3 regions of the Shewanella sp. NKUCC05_KAH genome follow, and region 1 is predicted to be linked to each of the others. Evidence: predicted binding sites of a transcription regulator. Region 1 holds the regulator's gene; each other region holds the start of a gene.
What was found. Region 1 encodes sigma-54, which starts transcription at its own class of promoters, with help from an activator protein. Its sites were predicted from a motif close to GTTGGCACGNNNNTNGNNT; they were not measured.
Positions count from the first base shown of each region.

Region 2: a site for sigma-54 is predicted at 1,250-1,268, ahead of KO533_RS18770 (YccF domain-containing protein). Genes of this name have one in related genera too.
Region 3: a site for sigma-54 is predicted at 1,883-1,901, ahead of flgA (flagellar basal body P-ring formation chaperone FlgA). Genes of this name have one in related genera too.

Region 1 covers NZ_JAHKQZ010000030.1:12,151-19,670, forward strand. The annotation lists gene rapZ (RNase adapter RapZ) at 1-565, opposite strand, end outside; gene ptsN (PTS IIA-like nitrogen regulatory protein PtsN) at 562-1,005, opposite strand; gene hpf (ribosome hibernation promoting factor) at 1,008-1,295, opposite strand; gene KO533_RS20845 (RNA polymerase factor sigma-54) at 1,324-2,802, opposite strand; gene lptB (LPS export ABC transporter ATP-binding protein) at 2,910-3,641, opposite strand; gene lptA (lipopolysaccharide transport periplasmic protein LptA) at 3,638-4,192, opposite strand; gene lptC (LPS export ABC transporter periplasmic protein LptC) at 4,179-4,739, opposite strand; gene kdsC (3-deoxy-manno-octulosonate-8-phosphatase KdsC) at 4,736-5,287, opposite strand; gene KO533_RS20870 (KpsF/GutQ family sugar-phosphate isomerase) at 5,287-6,264, opposite strand; gene mlaF (phospholipid ABC transporter ATP-binding protein MlaF) at 6,908-7,520, shown strand, end outside.
Region 2 covers NZ_JAHKQZ010000023.1:58,157-65,676, forward strand. The annotation lists gene KO533_RS18765 (alpha/beta hydrolase) at 1-735, shown strand, start outside; gene KO533_RS18770 (YccF domain-containing protein) at 771-1,178, opposite strand; gene KO533_RS18775 (pyridoxal-phosphate dependent enzyme) at 1,446-2,474, shown strand; gene KO533_RS18780 (NUDIX domain-containing protein) at 2,556-3,269, shown strand; gene prs (ribose-phosphate diphosphokinase) at 3,627-4,550, shown strand; gene KO533_RS18790 (nicotinate phosphoribosyltransferase) at 4,561-6,033, shown strand; gene tnpA (IS200/IS605 family transposase) at 6,254-6,691, shown strand; gene KO533_RS18800 (hypothetical protein) at 6,809-7,069, opposite strand; gene KO533_RS18805 (hypothetical protein) at 7,370-7,520, opposite strand, start outside.
Region 3 covers NZ_JAHKQZ010000005.1:154,164-161,683, forward strand. The annotation lists gene KO533_RS06905 (protein-glutamate O-methyltransferase CheR) at 1-811, opposite strand, end outside; gene KO533_RS06910 (chemotaxis protein CheV) at 912-1,832, opposite strand; gene flgA (flagellar basal body P-ring formation chaperone FlgA) at 2,038-2,745, shown strand; gene flgM (flagellar biosynthesis anti-sigma factor FlgM) at 2,821-3,144, shown strand; gene KO533_RS06925 (flagellar protein FlgN) at 3,147-3,572, shown strand; gene KO533_RS06930 (LPP20 family lipoprotein) at 3,700-4,149, opposite strand; gene KO533_RS06935 (FlgO family outer membrane protein) at 4,146-4,778, opposite strand; gene KO533_RS06940 (flagellar assembly protein FlgT) at 5,059-6,225, shown strand; tRNA gene KO533_RS06945 (tRNA-Arg) at 6,281-6,356, shown strand; gene KO533_RS06950 (6-hydroxymethylpterin diphosphokinase MptE-like protein) at 6,408-7,520, shown strand, end outside.

The DNA.
Region 1 (7,520 bases):
GATTAGGTAGAAAGCGTACATCGAACATAAAGTCGGCTTCGGTGGGCATTCCGTGCTTAAAGCCAAAGGACTCGAAGTTGATCACGAGTTCTTTATCGACACTACCAAGGAGAATTTGTCGGACTTGGTCGCTTAAATCATAGATATTCAAATTCGACGTATCTATGTAGTGATCGACCAGTTTTGACATAGGCTCGAGCAGTTTCCCCTCCAGCTTTATCGCTTCTTGCAAAGAGACTCGGCTCTTCGACAAAGGATGCAAACGGCGGGTTTCGCTGTAACGCTTGAGCAGAATTTTATCGCTGGAGTTAAGGAAGAAGCTCGTTAACTCAGTATCTGGAGGTAGGCTAGCGAGTTGTTTTACTAAGACCTTATCCTGCTCAGGCATGTTACGCACGTCGACACTGATGGCGACGAGATCGTTACTGCCTTTGAGTTGCTCAAGCAAACTGCCAATCAATGGCAAGGGAAGGTTATCGACACAATAATAGCCGAGATCTTCGAGTACCCTAAGGGCGACAGATTTGCCTGAGCCTGAGCGGCCCGACACTATGACCAGTTTCATCCAGTGATTACCTGATAGAGTTCCGTTTCATCATGCGTCTTGCGTAATTGCTTTAATATTTGCTTGTCGCTCAGCTTTTCGGCCATGCAAGACAAGGTACTTAAGTGCTGCTGACATTGGTCTGCAGGCACCAGTAGTGCAAATAAAATATCAACAGGTTGCTTATCGATAGCATCAAATGCTATCGGCTCTTCACACTTAATGAGTATGGCAATGGGCTGATCTATATCGGCTAGTCGACCATGTGGAATGGCGATGCCGTTACCTATACCTGTGCTCCCCATCTTTTCGCGCGCCACTAGGCTTTCGAATATCTCTTGAGATGAGAGGGTCGGGTACTGGGCAGCGACTAAGTCGCTGATGAGTTCCAGTACCTTTTTCTTGCTGCCCGGAGTGGCGCAGGTAGTGCACTCCGGCCGCAGTATGGTACAAAGTTCCATTATTAGTGTTTTGTTAACTTCTCTTTGTGTTTAATAACCTGACGGTCAAGCTTGTCAATCAGGGCGTCTATAGCGGCATACATGTCAGCATGCTCTGAAGTAGCAAAAACTTCACCACCTATGAGGTTTATTCTCGCTTCGGCAATCTGTTGCATTTTCTCAACATTGAGCACAACGTGCACATTATTGATCTGTTCGAAATGGCGTTCAAGTTTTGAAAACTTTTCTTCTACATATGCACGTAACGATTCGGTAATTTCGATATGGTGCCCACTTAGGTTTATTTGCATAGAAACGTCCTCCGATATCCACTGTAGGTTATAAACTTTTACGCTGATTAGAAGGTGGAATAAGCATAGCCTCTCGGTACTTCGCAATGGTTCTGCGGGCTACGTTGATCCCTTGTTCTGCCAGAAGTTGAGCCATCTTACTATCGCTTAATGGTTTTTTCTGGTTTTCCGCTGCCACCAGTTTCTTTATAAAGGCTCTGATTGCTGTGGATGAGCACTCACCACCATCGTCAGTCCCGACGTGGCTAGAGAAGAAGTATTTTAGTTCAAAAAGTCCCTTAGGGGTATGCATGTATTTTTGAGTTGTGACCCGTGAGATGGTGGACTCATGCATTTCTACCGCTTCAGCAATATCGTTAAGCACCATAGGCTTCATGGCTTCTTCACCATACTCAAAGAAACCTTGCTGATATTGCACTATGCAATTAGCAACTTTAAGCAAAGTGTCGTTACGGCTTTCTAGACTCTTAATAAACCATTTAGCCTCTTGCAGATGGCCGCGAATAAATTGGCTATCGGCTTGGTTTTTTGTGCTGCGTGCCATAGAAGCATAATGTTGATTTACATTGATTTTGGGCATGCAGTCAGGATTAAGCTCAACGACCCAGCGGCCATTTTTCTTCGACACAGACACATCTGGGATAACGTATTCGTCATTATTGGGCGTGATCAACAAACCTGGGCGAGGATTGAGGGTTTGGATGAGTGCTATACCATCCCTTAATTCATCTTCTTTTAATTTAGTCTTACGCATCAACAACCTAAAATCACGGGCGGCGATCAGATCTAAATGATCTTTGATCAGCATACGGGCGTTTTCTAGGTTGGGAGTATCAGCGGCGAAATGCGACAGTTGGATCAGCAGGCATTCACTTAAATCGCGGGCGGCAACGCCTATGGGATCAAAATGCTGAATGCGCTTGAGTACGGCTTCGACTTCGTCAAGCTCAACTTCAGGATTGCCCATGGCTTCGAGAATTTCTTCAGTGCTTTGGGTGAGATAGCCCTGATCGTCGATTGCATCAATAATGGCGGTGGCAATGGCTAAATCGGTTTCAGAAAACGGCGTGAGGTTTTTTTGCCATTCTAAGTGTTCGTACAAACCTTCACTGGTCTCGCCTTGGAAGGGCATATCGTCTTCACGACTGCCGCCGGGGCCTGAGTTTGGGGAGGCGGTAAACACTTCATCCCATGTGGTGTCCATGGGGAGCTCATCGGGCATGGATTCTTTGGTTAGCGACTCTGCCGTGTCTATGGTGGAGCTGTCTTTTTCTGGTGGCAGAGTGCTAGATTCACTGAAATCCGTATCGGATAGCGTTTGGTTTACAGGGGTTTTAGTGGCGTCGAATTGATCCTCTTCCAGCTCGAGAAGGGGATTAGAATCTAATGCTTGCTGGATCTCTTGCTGCAGTTCTAATGACGACAGTTGCAACAGACGTATAGCCTGTTGTAGTTGTGGCGTCATGGTTAACTGTTGACCCAGTTTGAGCTGGAGTGACGCTTTCATGTTACCGCTGATCCCTACGTTATTATTGTTGGATGAGGTCGCTTATTATTATCTTGAGTGAAGCCCAATGGCGGTATAAATTGCCTCCATTGGCTTCGCTCGATTAACTATAGCCTGAATTGTTCACCTAAGTACACAGCCCTAACTTGCTGATTGTCTAAGATCTCTGCTGGAGTTCCTTCGGCAATCAGGTTTCCGTGACTCACAATATAAGCATGTTCACATACATCTAATGTCTCGCGGACATTATGGTCTGTGATCAGTACGCCAAGGCCGCGACTTTTGAGTTGTTCGATAATCTTCTTGATGTCGATAACCGAAATAGGATCGACGCCTGCAAACGGTTCATCGAGCAAAATGAACTTAGGATTAGCGGCTAAAGCTCGCGCAATTTCGACGCGACGACGTTCGCCACCCGACAATGACATGCCTTGGCTGTCACGGATGTGGGTGATATGAAACTCTTCGAGCAGATGTTCTAGTTCTTCTTCTCGTTCTTCGTTTTTAAGTTCTTTACGAGTTTGCAGTACGGCCATGATGTTGTCATGAACAGTTAGCTTACGAAAGATACTGGCTTCCTGCGGTAAGTAACCTATGCCTTTGCGGGCACGCAGATGCATAGGATCTGCGGTTAAATCATCATCGTCGATAAAGATATGTCCCTTATCGCTCTTCACTAGCCCGACAACCATGTAAAAGGTCGTGGTTTTACCTGCACCGTTTGGACCGAGTAGGCCAACGACTTGACCGGTTTTTACCGTCAGACTGACGTCTTTAACCACTTGGCGACTCTTGTAACTTTTCGCCAGATTTTGTGCTCTTAAGGTGATTTGGGTCATTTAGAGTCCTGCTTTTTTACAGGTTTATCCGCTGGAGCATCTGATTTGGCATCATCTTGATAGTTTTCTGGCTGAATAATAGTGATCACGCGATCGTCACCACTGCCAGTACTCTCGGCCATCAATTTCTGTTGAATCATGTTATAGCGGATTAAATTGCCTGTAACTTGGCTACCCGCTTGATCTAATGACGCCATACCTTTCAGAGTTAAGGTGCGGCTTGCCATATCGTAACGAATTTCTTTCGCGCTAGCCGATGCAGGACGGCCATCGTCTAATATCTGGCTATACGTAGCAGGGTTGCCTGTGGCGACCAAAGTTTTGCTATTTTCACCTTCAGCGGAAAATGCACGCAGTTCATTTGCTTGGATTTTTATTGAGCCTTGGGTAACTTCAACTGGACCAAAGAAGATGATCTGGTTGTTTTTGATATCCGCAGTTTGGCTCACAGCTTTAATTTTGACTTCTTGCTTTAAGTCGCCCACTTTCGCGAAAGCACTCATGCTCATAATTAGCATTAGGCTGGCAAGTAATACGTTATTTTGCTTCATATGTTCCTACTACCTGACTGGTCAATTGCACTTCTTGCGCGTTGAGGTCGGCATAAAGGCCTTGGCCTTGAATATTAAAATCTTTCCCTGTGACGTAAATGGTACGGTCAGAGGTCATTATCATAGTGTTGAGATCGAGTTCCAGATAACTGGTGGACAAGGTCTGAATCGGTTCTTCTGGGCTAATGGCATCGATAATAACATTATTTTCTAATACAACCTTGCCAGTTTCCTTGTTTAGCTTGCCCTGATCTGCCCTGAGTTGCCATTGTGCTTTACCTTGGTCTGGATAAACAAGATAAACAGGTTGAGTAAAGAAAGTTTGATTCGTTGAATCATAATGTTCCATGTGTTTCGCCGTCACACGGCTATTCACTAGTCCTTGCTCATTGAACTCAACACTGCGCAGATCTTCAACGATGAAATCTGGGGTATTTTGATCTTTTACTCTGTTATCGGAATCACCGCTGTGTTTGTTCTGGACCTGCCAGTAAAGCGCTAGTGCGGTTCCAAAAAAAGCGATAATCGCGAGTGTCACACGACTCATATACTCATTCCATGGGCCGAAGTGAATTTATTTTGACTTAGGAGTAACAGATCTGTGAGTTCACGCAGTGCACCGTGGCCACCATTGAGCGTAGTCACAAAATGGGCGTGTTGGCGTACATAGGGGTGGCCGTCAGCAACACTGACCGCTAAACCGACGACATTCATCACGGGGAGATCGACAATATCATCACCGATATAAGCCACTTCTTCTGGGGTGACACCATAAAGTGCGAGCAATGCTTCATAGGGCTCGAACTTATTGTCTACGCCTTGGTAAATATGGGTAACACCAAGGGCTGTCATACGGTTTTCAACGATTTTGGATTGACGTCCTGTGATCACGGCGAGGTTGAAACCGCTGGTGAGGAGTGAGCGCACGCCATAACCGTCACGGGTATGGAAGGCTTTGAGCTCTTCGCCGCTATTGCTCAAGTAAATACGGCCGTCGGAAAACACCCCATCGACGTCACAGATTAACAGTTTAATCTTTTGCGCGCGTTGCCACACATCATCACTGATTGGGCCGTAAAATCCTTGCTGTGGCATTAAATGACTCCTGCTTTAACCATGTCTAGCATGTTAAGAGCGCCGATAGGATGGCGGTCTTTATCAATAACAATTAATCCGTTGATGTTTTTTGAGTCCATCACTTGCAGCGCTTGGGCGGCCAATACATTATCCGTGATCGTGACGCAGTTACGGGTCATCACATCGGCAATGGGCGTCGTGCGTAAATTCACTTCTGCATCAATAACGCGGCGTAAATCACCATCGGTGAAGATACCAACAAGCTTGCGCTGATCATCGATAATCGCCGTCATGCCTAAGCCTTTCTTGGAGATTTCGTACAGAGCCTCTGTGATGCAAATATCGTGATTGACGAGCGGTAAGTCATCACCGCTATGCATGACATCGCAGACTTTTAACAGCAACTTACGTCCTAATGCACCGCCAGGATGGGACATAGCAAAATCATCACGGGTAAAGCCTTTAGCTTGCAGCAGCGCAATGGCGATGGCATCGCCCATCACTAAGGTTGCTGTGGTACTTGAGGTTGGGGCAAGTCCAAGTGGGCAAGCCTCTTCTGGGACTTCAATACATAAATGCACTTTAGATAATCGCGCCATATTCGATTCGGGTTTACCCGTTACCGCAATAACAGGCACGCCCATACGTTGGATGACCGGCATTAAGGTGAGGATTTCGCTCGACTCACCGGAATTTGAAATCGCTAAAATCACATCGTTATCGGCTAATACACCCAGATCGCCGTGGCTGGCTTCACCCGGATGCACAAAAAATGCGGGCGTTCCTGTGCTGGCGAGGGTGGCAGAAATCTTATTGCCGATATGGCCCGATTTGCCCATTCCCATGACAATCACTTTGCCTGTGCAGTTGAGGATCAACTCGCAAGCTTCTGCAAATTCAGCCGAATCAACATATTGATAAAGATTGTCTAGGGCTGACTTTTCAATGTCGATAACTTTACAACCCCATTGGCGCAGTTGTGATTTGTCTACCATGTCTATCTCTCTTTTTGCATTGTCTTTGTCGCCCCATTGATGGGATTGGAATAGCACAATTTGGTACGCGATAAAGATGATATGTAATAGGCTTTCTGCCAAGTATTAGTTTGTTTTCAGACAATTTAGCTTATGTCTTGCTGTGGTTAATTACCGAAAACAGCAAAACAATTGCGGCAGGCTAGAGCGATTGATCCGACTCGTCAAGTTCAGCTGCGTTAGCTATTCACGCACAATAACGTGTTTAGCGGCAGAAGGTCTTGAGCAATATCATCGTCTTTGTCGTTTATTTCAATGGATTTATTCCATATCGCAGCGGGTATTACCCTATGGGATGCCTCTATTGCGCAATTGCGTATCGACTCTCCCCGATAAAAGTGGGCAAAGAGTGAGCTAAGTGCGAACGAATTAGCCAATACTGCCAATTCTGCAACCAGGTTGAAAACATTAAGTAACATTTTACCTGTGCAGAGTGAAAACTTAGGGCGCATTTTCGCTGTAAATGAGGCAAATTGAAAGTATCGCAGGGCGATAGTGTCGATTCGGTTGTAGGTTAAAGCGCAATTACGTACAATTTGCGGCTCTTCGATTGGTCAGTCTCGGAAGACTAGGATCACCTCATTTGCAAATGTCGGAATCAAGCATGACTCAAGAACAAACGCCGTTGGTTGAGATCCGTAATTTGGGGTTTAGCCGCGGTCAGCGTGTGATATATGAAGATATTAGCCTGTCCATTCCAAGGGGCAAGGTGACGGCGATCATGGGGCCGAGCGGCATAGGCAAAACGACCCTGTTGAAATTGATTGGCGGCCAATTAACGCCTGACCATGGACAAGTGTTATTCGACGGTCACGATATCCATGGCGTGAGTCGCAATGAATTATTTAGTCTGCGTAAGCGGATGAGCATGCTGTTTCAAAGTGGCGCGCTGTTTACCGACATTAATGTGTTCGATAACGTGGCGTTTGCACTGCGTGAACATTCTGGACTGCCTGAAGACATTATTCGCACTATCGTGCTGATGAAGCTTGAAGCCGTAGGTTTACGTGGTGCCGCTCAGATGATGCCAAGCGAGTTGTCCGGTGGTATGCAACGCCGCGCCGCATTGGCTAGAGCCATAGCGCTTGAACCTGAAATGGTGATGTACGATGAGCCTTTTGCAGGGCAAGACCCAATATCGATGGGTGTGTTAGTAAAGCTTATTCGTGAGTTATCCGATGCGCTGAATCTGACTTCAATTGTAGTGTCCCACGATG
Region 2 (7,520 bases), on a different contig from region 1:
GATTATGCCTATGCCGTGTGGCAGCAATTGGATGAGCAGGTACAGGAAGGGGAGACTATTTATCTCCTCGGCTTGTCTATGGGCGGTATGTTGGCGTTGGAAATGGCATGCCAGCGACCTTGGCAGATAAGACATGCCTTTGTATTAAACAGCAGTGCGGCGAATTTATCGTATTGGTATCAAAGATTTAATCCGCTGAATGCATTGAAGGCTTTTTTCATGCGGGCTCGGGGTAACGCTTTACATCCAATCGAGTCGACTATAGTGCGTTTAACCAGTTTTCGTCATCGGCGAGACCGAGATTTAATTGTCAAGTGGAGTGAGTTTCGCCGCGATACCACACCAAGTAGACGCAATGTAGGGCGACAACTTTGGGCGGCTTTTCAATACCAATGTCCATTGACAGTGGAAGTACCGATAACTGTGCTCTGCGGTGACCGTGATGCGCTGGTGAGTATGGCATCGAGTAAGGCGCTAGCACGGCATTTTTACACCGATTTGATTGTACTCGCGTATTGCGGTCACGATGCAGCTATAGATGCACCCGCAAAACTGGCGCATTATCTGTTGGACATTGTGGGGGCGACTAAGCCGCAAGTGCAGTTTTCTGTGGATAGTGAGCCTGCCAATACTCAATATGATTGCAACGATTTATTGGAGGAAGAAATAGCCTTAAACGAAGCGATATTTACTGTATGGGATGACAAAGCGCTATCCACTCTTGAAACCAAATAATCGAGAGTGAATAGCGCAGTTAACGCATTGTCTTATTAAGCTTTAGCCACTACGGTTTGGCCTATCGGTGTGAGGCTGAGTAAAGCCAACTTAAGATGCTGTATCCCAAAGGGAATACCGATAATCGTCACAAAACAAGCTAAGGCGTGGACCAAATGCCCTATGGCTAACCAGATCCCAAACAGTAAGAACCAAATGATATTTCCTACCATGCCTAATGCACCTGTGCCCAAGTCTTCACGTCCAGTTAAGTGGCGACGGTTCATTTGTTCTTGGCCGAAGGGCCAAAAGGTCATTTCGCCGATAACAAAACAGGCGCGGCCGAAGGGAATACCAATGATACTGATAAAACACAGGATACCTGCGAGCCACCAAGCGAGTCCCATCACAAATCCGCCGAGTACAAACCAAGCTATGTTGAATATTAAGCGTAATACAGCCATTGAAAGCTCCTTATGTTTACCCTGTTAGCCTTTATCGTTAGCTTCGATAAATTGAATATATGTCAATGTCTAAGCGATAACTATGCCAACTATTTAAATTGTTCATAATCAATTGGTTAATTATATGTATTCGAGATTCATGTGTCATTTTCACTAGTTTTTCGCCAAATTGATAATTTCTTAAGGGCGTAACAGGAAGGGCGGAGTTACACTAGCCTTCCCTTAACTGGTTTAAAAACCAGAGAATTTAATCGTTTGAGTAGCTTGATGTTTGCAAATTCCCCTGTCGATACATTTGCCTTTGCTGGCAGAGACATATTCCTAAAACGTGATGATTTACTGCATCCGGCGTTTAGTGGCAATAAAGCTCGCAAATTCGGCTATTTTTTAGATCATGAGTTTGCAGGCATCAGCAAGGTGATAGGTCACGGCTCGCCATTGGCTAACTCACTGTATTCATTGTCAACATTAGCGAAGATGAAAGGCTGGCAATGTGATTTTTATGTAGATCATATTGCCAGTCAAGTGGTTAAACATCCTACGGGCAATTACGCTGCCGCTTTAGCGAATGGCGCTAATATTATCGATTTAAGTGTGTTAATAGCACAAAAGCAGGCGTGCACTCAGTCGCAATCTGAACCTCACGTTTTATCAAATCTTAAGGCTAGTCCTGAGCCTACTGCGCAAGTGGGCGATGTGCGACTGAGTTGCCCTGATTATATAGAGGCTCAAGTACTCGTGAATGAGCCGACGGCGCTTTTTATTCCAGAGGGGGGGCGCTGTGCTTACGCCGAATACGGGATAAATAGATTGGCGCAAGAGATAGTACAGTTTGCGAAGGCGAATGGATTGGTTGATTTAACGGTATTTTTACCTTCGGGGACGGGAACGACAGCGTTATTTTTAAATCAGTATTTTATCCGTCAGCAAACGGCTATTCGCGTCGTGACTTGCGCCGTGGTGGGGGGCGATGATTATTTGCGCTTGCAATTTTCGTTGCTTAATACCAATACCAGTGAGCATCCACAGATTGTTAATGTCGGCAAGAAATATCATTTTGGTAAACTTTATCCGGAATTTTATGCCATGTGGCAGCGGGTCTGCGCCTCAGGCGTGCAGTTTGAAGTACTCTACGATCCCTTAGGTTTTATTGTGCTTGAAGATTATTTACAACGTAGTGAACCAGGTCCTGTGATGTATATCCACCAAGGTGGCTTACTCGGGAACGAGACCATGTTGCCACGTTATCAGCGTAAATTTGGGCAAAGTGGCTCATCCTGTGCCTCTGATCATTGACTTAGTGACGCTAAGACATAATATGTTTGAAGCTGTGTAATGCTAAGTTAAGCTGATGATTTGGAACGATGAGAAATATCAATGACTGAAGCGGAATATCTCGCCAATTACGATCCTAAGGTTTTTAAGGCTCAGCTACTGACAGTGGATGCCGTATTGTTTACCTATCACGATCAGCAACTTAAAGTACTCTTAGTACAACGCTCAAATCATCCATTTTTAGGTTTATGGGGATTACCTGGAGGGTTTATCGATGAAAATTGCGACCAATCCCTTGAGCAAACTGTATTACGTAAACTGCATGAGAAAACCGCGGTAGTGCCACCTTATATTGAGCAGCTATGCACTGTGGGTAATCGTGGTCGCGATGTAAGAGGCTGGTCTGTGACTGTGTGTTATACCGCCTTGATGAGTTATCAAGCTTGCCAAATCCAGATTGATTCAGTGAGTGATGTTAAGTGGTGGCCATTAGCAGATGTGTTGCAGATGCCCTTGGCGTTTGATCATCTGCAGTTAATTGAGCAAGCGCGGGAACGCTTAACACAAAAAGCCTTATATTCTTTAGTGCCAGGATTTGCACTGTCTGAACCTTTTACCTTGCCAGAACTGCAGCATGTTCATGAGGTTTTGCTGGGCAAGCCTATCCAAGGTAAATCTTTTCGTCGGCGGGTTGAACAGGCCGATTTATTGATCGATACGGGATTAAAGCGCACCGAACGTGGTCGTCCTGCTAATTTATACCGCTTGAAACCCAATACCGCATCGTATCGCTTCTTAAGAAATTTAGAATGTTGATCACAGTGAATGTGGATTTAGGCCAGATATTCGCCTTGCTCAATATGAGTTACGGCGACTGGTTATGCCTTATTCATGGTGACTTTGAATCAGTAAAGACTGTTTAATTACTGATTTTGTCCTAATGTCTCCGGTTCTTATATTACTCGATACCCATATTGTAGCTTCTTAGTTGTCGCGCCCATTTATAGTGTCTAAAGGACACTATATGTCATTTAAGCATAACATTTTAGGTTGCTCCGTCTGAAATAGTCTAAAAATCAACTTTACACAATAATGTCTTTAAGACACTATTGTTCATGTAGACAACAAGGGCGCCGTCAATTTCGGCAATCTTGCCACAGACAGGAGGTTACTATGTCTCAACGTATTCAAGCGTCTCAACGTATTCAAACGTCTCAACGTATTCAAACGTCTCAAGATGCTTCTCACGCTCAATGTTCGCAAGCCGATTTTTATCGGTTACCCGCAGCTAGCGATGAGACTCACTACCGCTTATTTCAATTTGGTGCGGGGGAGAATCATGTTCAAATACTTGTTCCTCCTGCTAAACGAGTAACGATCTTTTTCAGTTATCGGGGCGATCATTCCATCATGCAGCTCTTGTTGTTAACTGATGCATTACGTCGCAGTGGTGCCGAGCAAATTAATTTGCTACTGCCTTATATGCCGGGCGCTCGCCAAGATAGGGTGTGTAATGCCGGTGAGGCCTTGTCGGTAAAAGTCTATGCTAGCCTGATTAATCAGCAGCAATATGCTTCGGTCACTGTATTTGACCCTCACAGCGATGTCACCGCCGCATTGTTAGACCGAGTTCAGGTTATAGACAATCACAGCTTTGTCGCCGCTATCACTGCCCAATTATCGGATGAGCTAGTGTTAGTCTCGCCCGATGCGGGGGCGAATAAAAAAGTATTCGGCTTAGCTAAAGCGTTACAGGGAATGCCGGTGATCAGGGCCGATAAACATCGTGATGTGGTCAATGGCCATATTATCGCTACCGAAGTGTTCTGTGATGACTTATCGGGTAAAACCTGCTTAATCGTTGACGACATTTGCGCGGGTGGCAGAACCTTTATTGAACTTGCCATCAAATTAAAGCAAAAGGGAGCCCAAAGCGTTATTTTGATCGTGTCACATTATGAAGATAAGGCCAGCGAGTTGGTACTGCGAGAGTCGGGCATAGACAGATTATTTTGTACCGATAGTTTAGGTGTCCCCACACATATTTCGAGCGAGTTCTGTCATTGCCATGCTGTTTTGAGTTATATGAATCATTAAGGAAAATATTATGTACTTGAATCCTGTTACCGCCATTGATGGCTACAAAGTCGACCATCGTCGTCAATATCCCAATAATACTCAGGTGATTTTTAGTAACCTGACCGCCCGTAAATCCCGTCGTGGTTACACTGACCAAATGGTGTTTTTTGGCTTGCAATATTTTATCAAGCATTTCTTGATTGACAGTTGGAACCGTGATTTCTTTCAACAACCCAAAGTTCAGGTCATTCGTCAATTCTCCCGCCGTATCAATAACTATCTCGGGCCAAATAATGTGGGTACTCAGCATATTGAGGAGTTGCATGATTTAGGCTATTTACCAATTAAAATTATGGCATTACCTGAAGGCTCTGTGTATCCATTAAAAGTGCCTTGCTTGATTTTGTACAATACTGATGAGCGATTCTTTTGGTTGACCAATTATCTCGAAACCATCCTTTCTGCTAATGTGTGGGGTATGTGTACCAGTGCTACTACCGCGCTGCAATACCGCAAAATATTTGAGACTTACGCGCTAGAAACCGATGGTGACATCGCTTTTGTTGATTGGCAGGGGCACGATTTTAGTTTCCGTGGCATGTATGGTGCAGAGGCCGCTGTAATGAGCGGCGCCGCACATTTACTCAGTTTTACTGGGACTGATACCATACCCGCCATTGATTTTCTTGAGCAATATTACCTTGCCGATAGTGATAAAGAACTTGTCGGTGGCAGTGTGCCCGCAACGGAGCACAGTGTCATGTGCGCGGGTGGCATGGAGAATGAATTAGAGACGTTCCGCCGTTTGATTGAAGATATTTACCCAACGGGCATTGTCAGCATTGTTTCAGATTCTTGGGATTTTTGGCAGGTGATGACAGAATTCACCTTAGCGTTAAAAGACCGCATTCTTGCCCGCGATGGCAAAGTGGTGTTTAGGCCTGATACGGGTTGCCCTGTGAAAATCATTTGTGGCGATCCACAAGCACCAATCGGGAGTCCTGAATATAAAGGCGCTATTGAGTGTCTGTGGGACGTCTTTGGGGGTAGCACAACTGCCAAAGGTTACAAAGCGCTGAATAACCATGTTGGATTGATCTATGGCGATTCAATCACCATTGAACGTGCTGAAGCCATTTGTGCTGGCTTAAAGGCTAAAGGTTTTGCGTCAACCAATATTGTGTTTGGGATAGGCAGTTTTACCTATCAACACGTGACCCGAGATACTGACGGTTATGCCGTGAAAGCGACCTTTGCGAAAGTTGATGGTAAAGACAGAGAAATATTTAAAGATCCTAAAACTGATGATGGCACTAAAAAATCCGCTAAGGGTTTAGTAGCGGTATTTAAAGATGAGCAGGGTCAATTTTATCTTAAAGATCAAGCCAGCTGGCAAGATGTCAACAATTGCGAGTTTGTTCCCGTATTTGCCGATGGTGAACTATTAACGGAATATTCTTTGGCAGATATTCGCGCAAGGTTGGCAGAGTCTAGAAGTTGAGCCTATCGATTTGTGATTTTTAACGGCTATCGACAATAGCGAAGATAAAACTGGCAATGTGATTTCTATTAGGGTCATATTGTCAGTTAAGTTTTGAATTTATTGTCATCCTAAAACCACCGCCTCTGGCGGTGGTGATTGTTCCTTGAGGCTATAGCCTGAATTACGCCCATGCTAAAAGAGACTTCTTATTCACCACAAGTAAGAGGAAACGAAAAGCATGGGCGATTATAGAAGTTCATCACATGTTTATTGGCGTTGCAAATATCATATTGTTTGGACTCCGAAGTACCGTTTTAAAATGTTAAAAGGAAACCTTGGTAAGGAGTTATACAGGTCAATTTATATCCTTTGCAATATGAAGGGTTGTGAGGTTTTAGAATTAAACGTTCAGATAGACCACGTTCACTTGGTAGTCATAATCCCGCCGAAGCTGTCAGTATCAACGCTGATGGGAGTATTGAAAGGAAGAAGTGCGATAAGGCTATTCAATAAATTCCCTCATGTACGTAAAAAGCTATGGGGCAATAGCTTTTGGGCCAGAGGTTATTTTGTAGATACAGTAGGTGTTAATGAAGAAATCATTAGACGATATGTGCGCCATCAAGATAAACAAGATCAGGAACATGAGGCTCAATTGTCGTTGCAGATGATGTAGTTTTTGGAATAGCCCCTTCCAGGGGCAAGTCAAAGCCGCCTTCTAAGAAGGCGGATTCTTTACTTTAAGTCGCGTAAGTAAAACGCCCCATAAATAGTCAAATGCAAATACAAGCGATTAAGACAGTAACTGGTTCCGTTTAAGAATTTTATAGGTACGACAGCCAATGTTTTCGAGGTTTTTTAAATCTTTTAGGCTAGGCGTCACCTCACTAAATTGCCAATAACTGATTTCGGCATCTAACATTTCCAGCATTTTCTTCGAACAACCTAAACATTGTCCCTGGCACAGTTGTGCTTCTTCTAAATTGAGTGGAATAGTCTCTTTGATCTGGTTTATCAAGGTTTGCATGGCAATTTGAGTATTGGGTTTTGGCATAGATGATGTGCTGAACAGTATTCATGTGTATGAATATTAGCGGATGCTGCAATGGAAAGAGGTGATCTAACGCTGGATTTGACTCATTTGGTTCGGCAGGTATCTGTGTGAGAGAGATACAGCCTGAACCAAATGTGCTCGTCATAATGACGTAAAAAAGGATAGCGTGTTCGTGACATTCGGCTATCAGTCTACTTAAGTGCTCGGTACTGCGAAGATAATGGAAACCGATTAAATACACTTGAGTAAACGGGTACTGCGGTATTAATTTTTAACTTATCGTTTTACTTACTTTTTGACTTATTTGTTCGCGGACAATAACCATTTCATAAAGCTGATGGCTTCTGTACGTTTAGAAAAAGTCTGTCTGTTTTTACCTTGACGATCGGTAAAAGCAATTGAGGTTTTATTTACTGAGATTGAATCTACAGGGAAGTTCACTGTAATTTCA
Region 3 (7,520 bases), on a different contig from region 1:
GGTTACAACGAACCATATCAAACTCGTCCGTTAAACCAGCGATAGATTCTGATGCACCGAGAAATAAAATCCCTTTGGGATTGAGAGCGGCAGCGAATTGCCGCAAAATTTTTGCCTTTGCCTCTGGTGCAAAATAAATCAGCACATTGCGGCAAAAGATAATGTCGAACTTGCCAAGCAGACTATAACTCTCAAGCAAATTATGCGCTCTAAAGTTCACCAACCGCTTCACATTATCCTTTAACTTCATATTGCCTGAAGGTAATGCATCAAAAAACTGACGCTTACGTTCTTCAGATAAACCACGCGCTAATGCCAAACTATCGTACTCGGCATTTTTGCAGCGTTCTAACATGGAAGGAGATAGATCCGTTGCTTGAATCGAAGCACTACCAGCCAAGGCACCAGGCTTCTTCTGTTGATACTCAAGAATAGTCATAGCCAATGAGTACGGCTCTTGGCCTGACGAGCAAGCCGCAGACCAAATTTTGAGCGGACGCCCCAGACGACTGTATTCAGGTAGTAGGACATTATTCAACAACTCAAATGGATAACGATCACGGAACCAAAGGGTTTCATTGGTCGTCATAGCATCGATCACTTCAGCTCTGAGCGCACGCTCAGTAGGCTTCATCGAATGCTTAACCACATCAGATAAGGATGGCAGGTTATATTTGCCCATCAAAGGAGCAAGACGACTGCGCACAAGATATTGCTTATTTTCACCCAGTACGATGCCGCTGTGTTGCTCTAAGAACAACCTAAATTGATTATATTCAGCCTCAGCGAGTGATTTATTTGGCACATTCACATCCTAAATCCTATAGCAAGCACCAAAATCAGTGCGAAACCATCATGTTATAAAGTCGAGATTATAGCGTAAAGCGTATCTAGGTACTAACCTACAGCAATTACAAACTTAAATGCTTATTCACAGCAGCGGCCAGTTCGTCAGGATTAAACTTAGCGATAAAGTCATTGGCCCCCACTTTTTGAACCATTGCCTGATTGAATACACCACTTAACGAAGTATGCAGTACCACTTTAATATGCTTAAGCTTAGGATCATCTCGGATTTCAGCTGTCAGGGTGTAGCCATCCATTTCAGGCATCTCAATATCAGAGATGATGAGGGGTATCTCATCGGCCACATTATCCATCTCTTTGGCGATCTCTTTAAGCTTGTCTAATGCTTCGCGACCATCTTTTGCGGTATCAATTTGTAAATTCAATGACTCGAGTGAACGAATAATTTGTTTACGCGCCACGGCAGAATCATCAATAACCATAATATGGTAATGCTGAGTTCTGTCGAGGGTCAGTTTTTCATTGGCTTCTTCACTGATAGCCGTTTTAACCGGTGAAATCTCATCTAAGATTTTTTCCACATCGAGAATTTCAACTAATTCACCTTCAATTTCAGTCACCGCTGTCAGATAGGAATAACGGCCAGCACCTTGCGGCGGAGGCATAATCGCTTCCCAATTCATGTTGATGATCCGCTCAACAGAACTGACCAAGAAGCCTTGAACACTACGGTTATATTCAGAAATAATGATGAAACAGTTTTCAGTGCTCGCTAAAGGTTTTCCCCCTGTTGCCGCACTCAAATCAATCACTGAAATGGTTGTTCCACGAATATGAGCAACACCCTTCACATAAGGATTAAGTTTAGGCAAAGTGGTCAGTGGTGGACACTGCAGTACTTCTTTCACCTTAAACACGTTAATCCCAAACCGTTGACGACCGTTTAATTTAAAAAGCAGCAATTCTAAACGGTTTTGTCCAACGAGCTGGGTTCGTTTGTTGACTGAATCAAGAATACTCGACATAACTCTGCCTTGTTGTTCTGTTTATGTTCGGCCCTATAACTCAGTTGAGTATAGGCATATTAATTGCTTACGTCTTATCTATCGATAAACATAGTCGAAACTGAGTCAATCTTCTGACAGTGATGCAAATTATTATTACAGTGGTCAGCTTCGAACTTAATAAAAGTATAGGTGCATTCTGGCGTTACAAGCTAGTCTCTTCATTATGAAAGTAAATTTAGTCTGTTTTTTTAGTCTTTTCACCCTCTTCATGCCCGCTTTTGCGAGTGCAGAGCCTATTGTCCCCACCGTATCGGCAATCTCAGAATTAGCTAAAGCGCTTATTTCAGAAAAAATATCTGTTCCAGAAAATGCCAAAGTAAATATTTCGCCACAGATGGTTGACGCAAGAATGCTGCCGTCACAATGTTCGTCTCCAATGAAAGTTGAACTGGCTAGCGATAGGGAAATTAGCCGTAATAACACCTTAAAAGTCAGCTGTGATACGCAAGACTTAGCTTACCCTTGGCAAATCTATATCTCGGTTCGGGTGGATATCTTATTCCCCGTTGTTGTCTCAACCGAAATCTTAGCACCAGGCGAACTCATCTCTCCTAGTCAAGTAGAAGTCCGTTACATTGAACAAAATAGCTTGAGAGGTGCCGAATTCGATGACCCGAGTAAATTGGCTGGCGTGCGAGTAAAACGACGAGTAGCAAAAGATAATCCCATATTAAGCAACAACTTATGCTTCGTTTGTAAAAATGATTCGGTATCTATCTACGTTCGTTCTGGCTCATTCGAGCTCAAAACAGTGGGCGAAGCCCTACAAGATGGCAATAAAGGTGATCGGATCAGAGTCAAAAATAGCAGTTCAAACAAAGAACTAGATGCTATAGTCACAGGCATTGGCGAAGTTGAAGTAAGAATGTAAAATAATCTAAAGCTTTTTTGTAAGCTGCCGATACCCCAGTTAAGAAATCCCGTACACACGACGCTGGAGCCTAAAATGGCAATTGATATTAGCAAACTCAACACTGCAACGACTGCGCAAGTTCGTTCAGGCGCAACGAAAACGAGCAGCGATCAATCTGCTCAAGTTGCTACAAAATCGACAACACCACAGAGAAGCGATTCAGTGGTCATTACGGCCCAGGCACAACAACTTCAAGGAGCTCAGACTAAAATGGCTAGCCTTCCTGAAGTTGATCAAAAGAAAGTAGCCGAAATCAAACAAGCTATTGCCGAAGGTCGCTATAAAATTGACCCTGAAAAGTTGGCTGCCAATATTGCAAGTTTTGAAGCCGAACTTAATGACTTAAATAAAGAGTAACTATGACTGAAATAGCTAAACTGGTAGATCTACAACACGCCCATTTGGCTGTTCTTAAGCAAATCATACTCAAGGAAAAAGGCGCTTTGGTTGACCAAAACGCCGATTTACTGCTTTCCCTTGCTAACGAAAAATCGCAATGTCTGAAAGAACTAAAGACTAATGATGATATTCTAGCAAAACACAGTGATAAATCGCTACTCACTCAGCAAGTCGAACTCGTACATAAAATGGCCGAGATCAAAGACGCATTGACTGAATGCAAAGAATTAAACGAACAAAATGCCAGTTTAATTGAGATGAATTTAGCGAGTTTAAATCGCTTTGCTCAAGCTTTACAAGCCAGCAGAAACGCCTCCAGCCTCACCTATAACGATAAAGGCAAGACCTCGACTATCTCAAGTTTAGGCAATGATTTAAAGGCCTAACAAGCGCATCACTCCCACTTAGCATTCCCTTTTCTAAGCTCTGATTAGATATTAATGTCTTGTACAAAAAGAAAAGCCGCGTAAATACGCGGCTCAATACATGCTGTTGAACATACTCTCAAAAACGCTAGAAATACGTCACTTCCTTCACTCGTTGTGGACGGCTCTGTTGTTGATAAAGCGCCCAAACCTGTGAAAAATCAAGTTCTAACTCAGTGACATAATGCTCGCCTGCTGGATAACTCTTAACGACTCGTGCGCCGCGGATCACGCCAGAAACTGACGCTTTGACATTATCGTCCGTCAACATCCAATCACTGACACTGCTGTTTGCCGTTATTTTCTGCCCATAAACTTGTTCCGCTAATTCACGATAAGCCACAATTTTTGATGCCTGCATAGCCATCAACACTCTTTGTGATTGCTCTTTAGCCGGTTGAGTCGCTAAGGGCGCATATCCTATAGCCGTTAACTTAGGAAAACTCGGCGGCGGCACATCTTCCCATTGCACATATCTATCTTTAGCAGCGCAGCCAGTTAGCATTAGCGCCACAATAACTAAAAGGTAGCGTTTCATTTTCCATCTCCTAAAACACGCACTTCATTCATACCTGGACTCGCCTGACGATATAAGATGCCATTTTGTGACACAATTTGCTCCGAAGGTTGCATGTAGTTTGCCAACTCTTTTTGAGTCACAAAAGTTTGAGATGCCGATACCACGCGATTGTTACTAATGTTCACAATCCGAGTATTGATCGCCATACCATTGGTTACTACGCTCATAGTCGAAACGACAAGATGTTCAACAGGAAGATCTTTCGACAATTTTTGCCAATCTCTCGTCAAAATAAAATCCCCGTCAGATGTGACTCTCAAGCCATCAGCTAAGTTTAAATCCACCACATTAAACTGAAAGCTATGGAGCGACGTCATTAATCCTTGCTGTAACTGTTGCGCTAACGCATTAGTGCCATTCAAATCGCCCACTAATACTGGTGTTGCAACTACGATAGGTTGATCAGAACGCAAAGCATCATTTTGCTTAACGAGCTCAGTCACTATTCGCTGTGCTAAATGGTTAATCACTGCCGTTGGCGGCAACCCATTGCCATCCACTAAACTCGGTTTGGGCGGCGTAACCGGTTTAGCTACACATCCACCTAACATTATCAATGTTAAGGGAATAATCACACGCTTTAGCATTGGATTTACCTCATCTATGGGTGCATTGGCAGTCAAGTGACTCACTTTCTAAGCTTCAAATTTTTAATGAGTAACAAAAACCAGCAATCTTCGGACCAATATTAACCTCAGTCCGACAATATTCTTCTATTACGCAGTATATCGACTGTAACAATGGAAACTTTATCAAAAGTTCTCATACTCAGGCACGAAATTTGCTTTATTGCCATATTAGATTAAGAGTCAGAAAACTGGCTCGATTGGTAATATCGCCATTAGCTTAGCGATAAGGATTGAATTGATGCACATACCAGGTTCAGCTTCGCTCATCATTTTGAGCCTTTTACTACTTTCTTTGCCCACCAGAGCCGAATGGATAGAAGCCAGCGGAGAAGCAACTATTATCAATGGTAATACAGCTCAAGCAAGAGAAGACGCGATTAATCAAGCTGTTAGCTATGCGACATTAAGCACAGGTATTCAAATATCCAGCGAGCAACAAACCTCTAATGGTAACCTCACACAAAATAACTTTGCGATAAATCGCAACGCCCAAGCCATAAACATCCAACTCGTTAGTGAACAAATTCAGGGAAATAAAATATATGTATCCCTACGCCTCGATCTAAATGATGATCCAACACAACAGTGTCCTAATGGCCAATTAAAGGCCGCTATTTTAATACCTCAAACACAAATAAAAGATCGTTCTCAGCTTAGATATGGACAACTTTCAGGCTTTGAAGAGGTCATTTCAGAGGCGTTAGGGAACACTATAGAAGATTACTCTTCAACTGGCTTTAGTCACATCCATGCTAACGAGCGACTCGATATTGAACAAGACCTAGTGGATATTCGCGGTTATCGACTCCCAAGCTGGCTCAGTGAAATTACCGACAGCCAATATATTCTTCAACCGCAGATCATTGATATATCGATAGAGCCAGTACAACCCACCTTCTTAGGATTTTGGGATGAAGCTCCGCTAAGGCAATTTCAATTCAAACTCAGCCTCTATCATGGGATCAGTGGCGAAGAGGTCTGGAGCAAAAGCTACAGCACATCGGCCCCATGGGAATTTGAAGAACAGGCTATCATTGCTCCCAACAGTAATAGATTCTGGCGTTCCTCCTATGGAAAAAGTATTACTCAATTAATATTGCAAGCTACCCGAGATTTAGACAGCACACTTAATTGCAGGCCATTACTTGGCCAAGTCGTTAGCCGACAAGCTGACAGGATTATATTAAATCTAGGCCGTAAACATGGCATTCGTGTCGGTGATAAATTCCAAGTAGTATTACAACAAAACTTACCCGATAGACTCAATGAAATGCGCGCCGTCGCGACCAAAAGCCGTGCTACGGTAAAAATTGAGCAAGTAAGCGAAGAAAGCGCCACCGCAGTACTTGTAGACCAAAATGCCGCCTACAATGTACAGATAAACGACATAGCGCTTAAGATTTAAGCAACTAAATCTTAAGCCTTTTAATCAAAGATAAAACCAGTATAATCACTGTCGTCTCTTCATAGCTCAACAGGATAGAGCAGCCGCCTCCTAAGCGGCCGATCGGGGTTCGAGTCCCTGTGGAGAGACCAGATAGTGACCTTGGTGATATCAAACTCACAGAAATCTTCCGGAGAAACGGAATGACCGAGCTATTTGCGTCTAATCTCAATATTATCGTTAAGCGTTGGCCTATAGTAGCCGCTGCGGTCAAAAGCCAGACCATCAATGAATTAGATGCCCACCTTGTCAACGGTCGCAATCAAACTATCAGTGTCAGTGGTATTCAGCTCAGTAGTCGTCATGACCGCATCGCCGAAGCACGGCTCTTTATCAGTACATTACTTGCAGATGCAACTCACGTAACCGTCTACGGTGTCGGGATGGGAGATGTACCAAGTTTACTTATCGATAATCCACAGTATCTTTCAATTGATGTTTGCATTTTAAACCTCAGCGTTTTTGCCCTCCTCATTAGTTACACAGATCAAAGCGAATGGTTAAAGCATCCAAACATTAATTTAACGGCGCTTCCAAGCACAAAGTTAAATTTTCCTAATATTGCAATTACGCCAGATCTCACTCTTGTCAGTGATGAAAATGCGACTCTTAGAGACTTATTAGTCATGGAGCTCAATCGTGAGTTCTCTAATCAACGACATCAGTCTGATGATCCTGCAATATTAAAACGCTTCGAGGATAACCAACTTTATATTACTCACGATCCTGATGCTGCGAGCTTAATAAATAGTCATAGTAGCTATAAAGCTATCGTGATTGGCTCGGGTCCTTCTTTAGAAGAGCATTATGATTATCTGCAACAAATTAGTTCAAGTTCCCATAGGCCACTAATCATAGCGGCCGATACTGCATTACGTGGTTTACTTCACAATAATATAAAACCAGATATTGTGATCTGCATTGACGGATTGATAGGTGAATACCATTTACCGCTAGCCTCGACTCATAACATCAATCTTGTTTATTTTCCCCGGGTTGATCCAATGGTACTTAATGCTTGGTTAGGCCAAAGATTTATTGCCTATGGAGGCAGTAAAATATACGACCAGCTCGCTTCTCGATATCCCAAACTAAGACTGTTCACGAGTGGAAGCGTCATTCATCCGGCAATTGATTTAGCGATCAAATTAAAGGCAAAAGAAATTACCCTATTAGGATGTGATTTTTGTTATTGCAATAACAAGAGTCATGCGTTCTGGAATGATCACAAATTTGGTCAAAACGATATAAAAGAA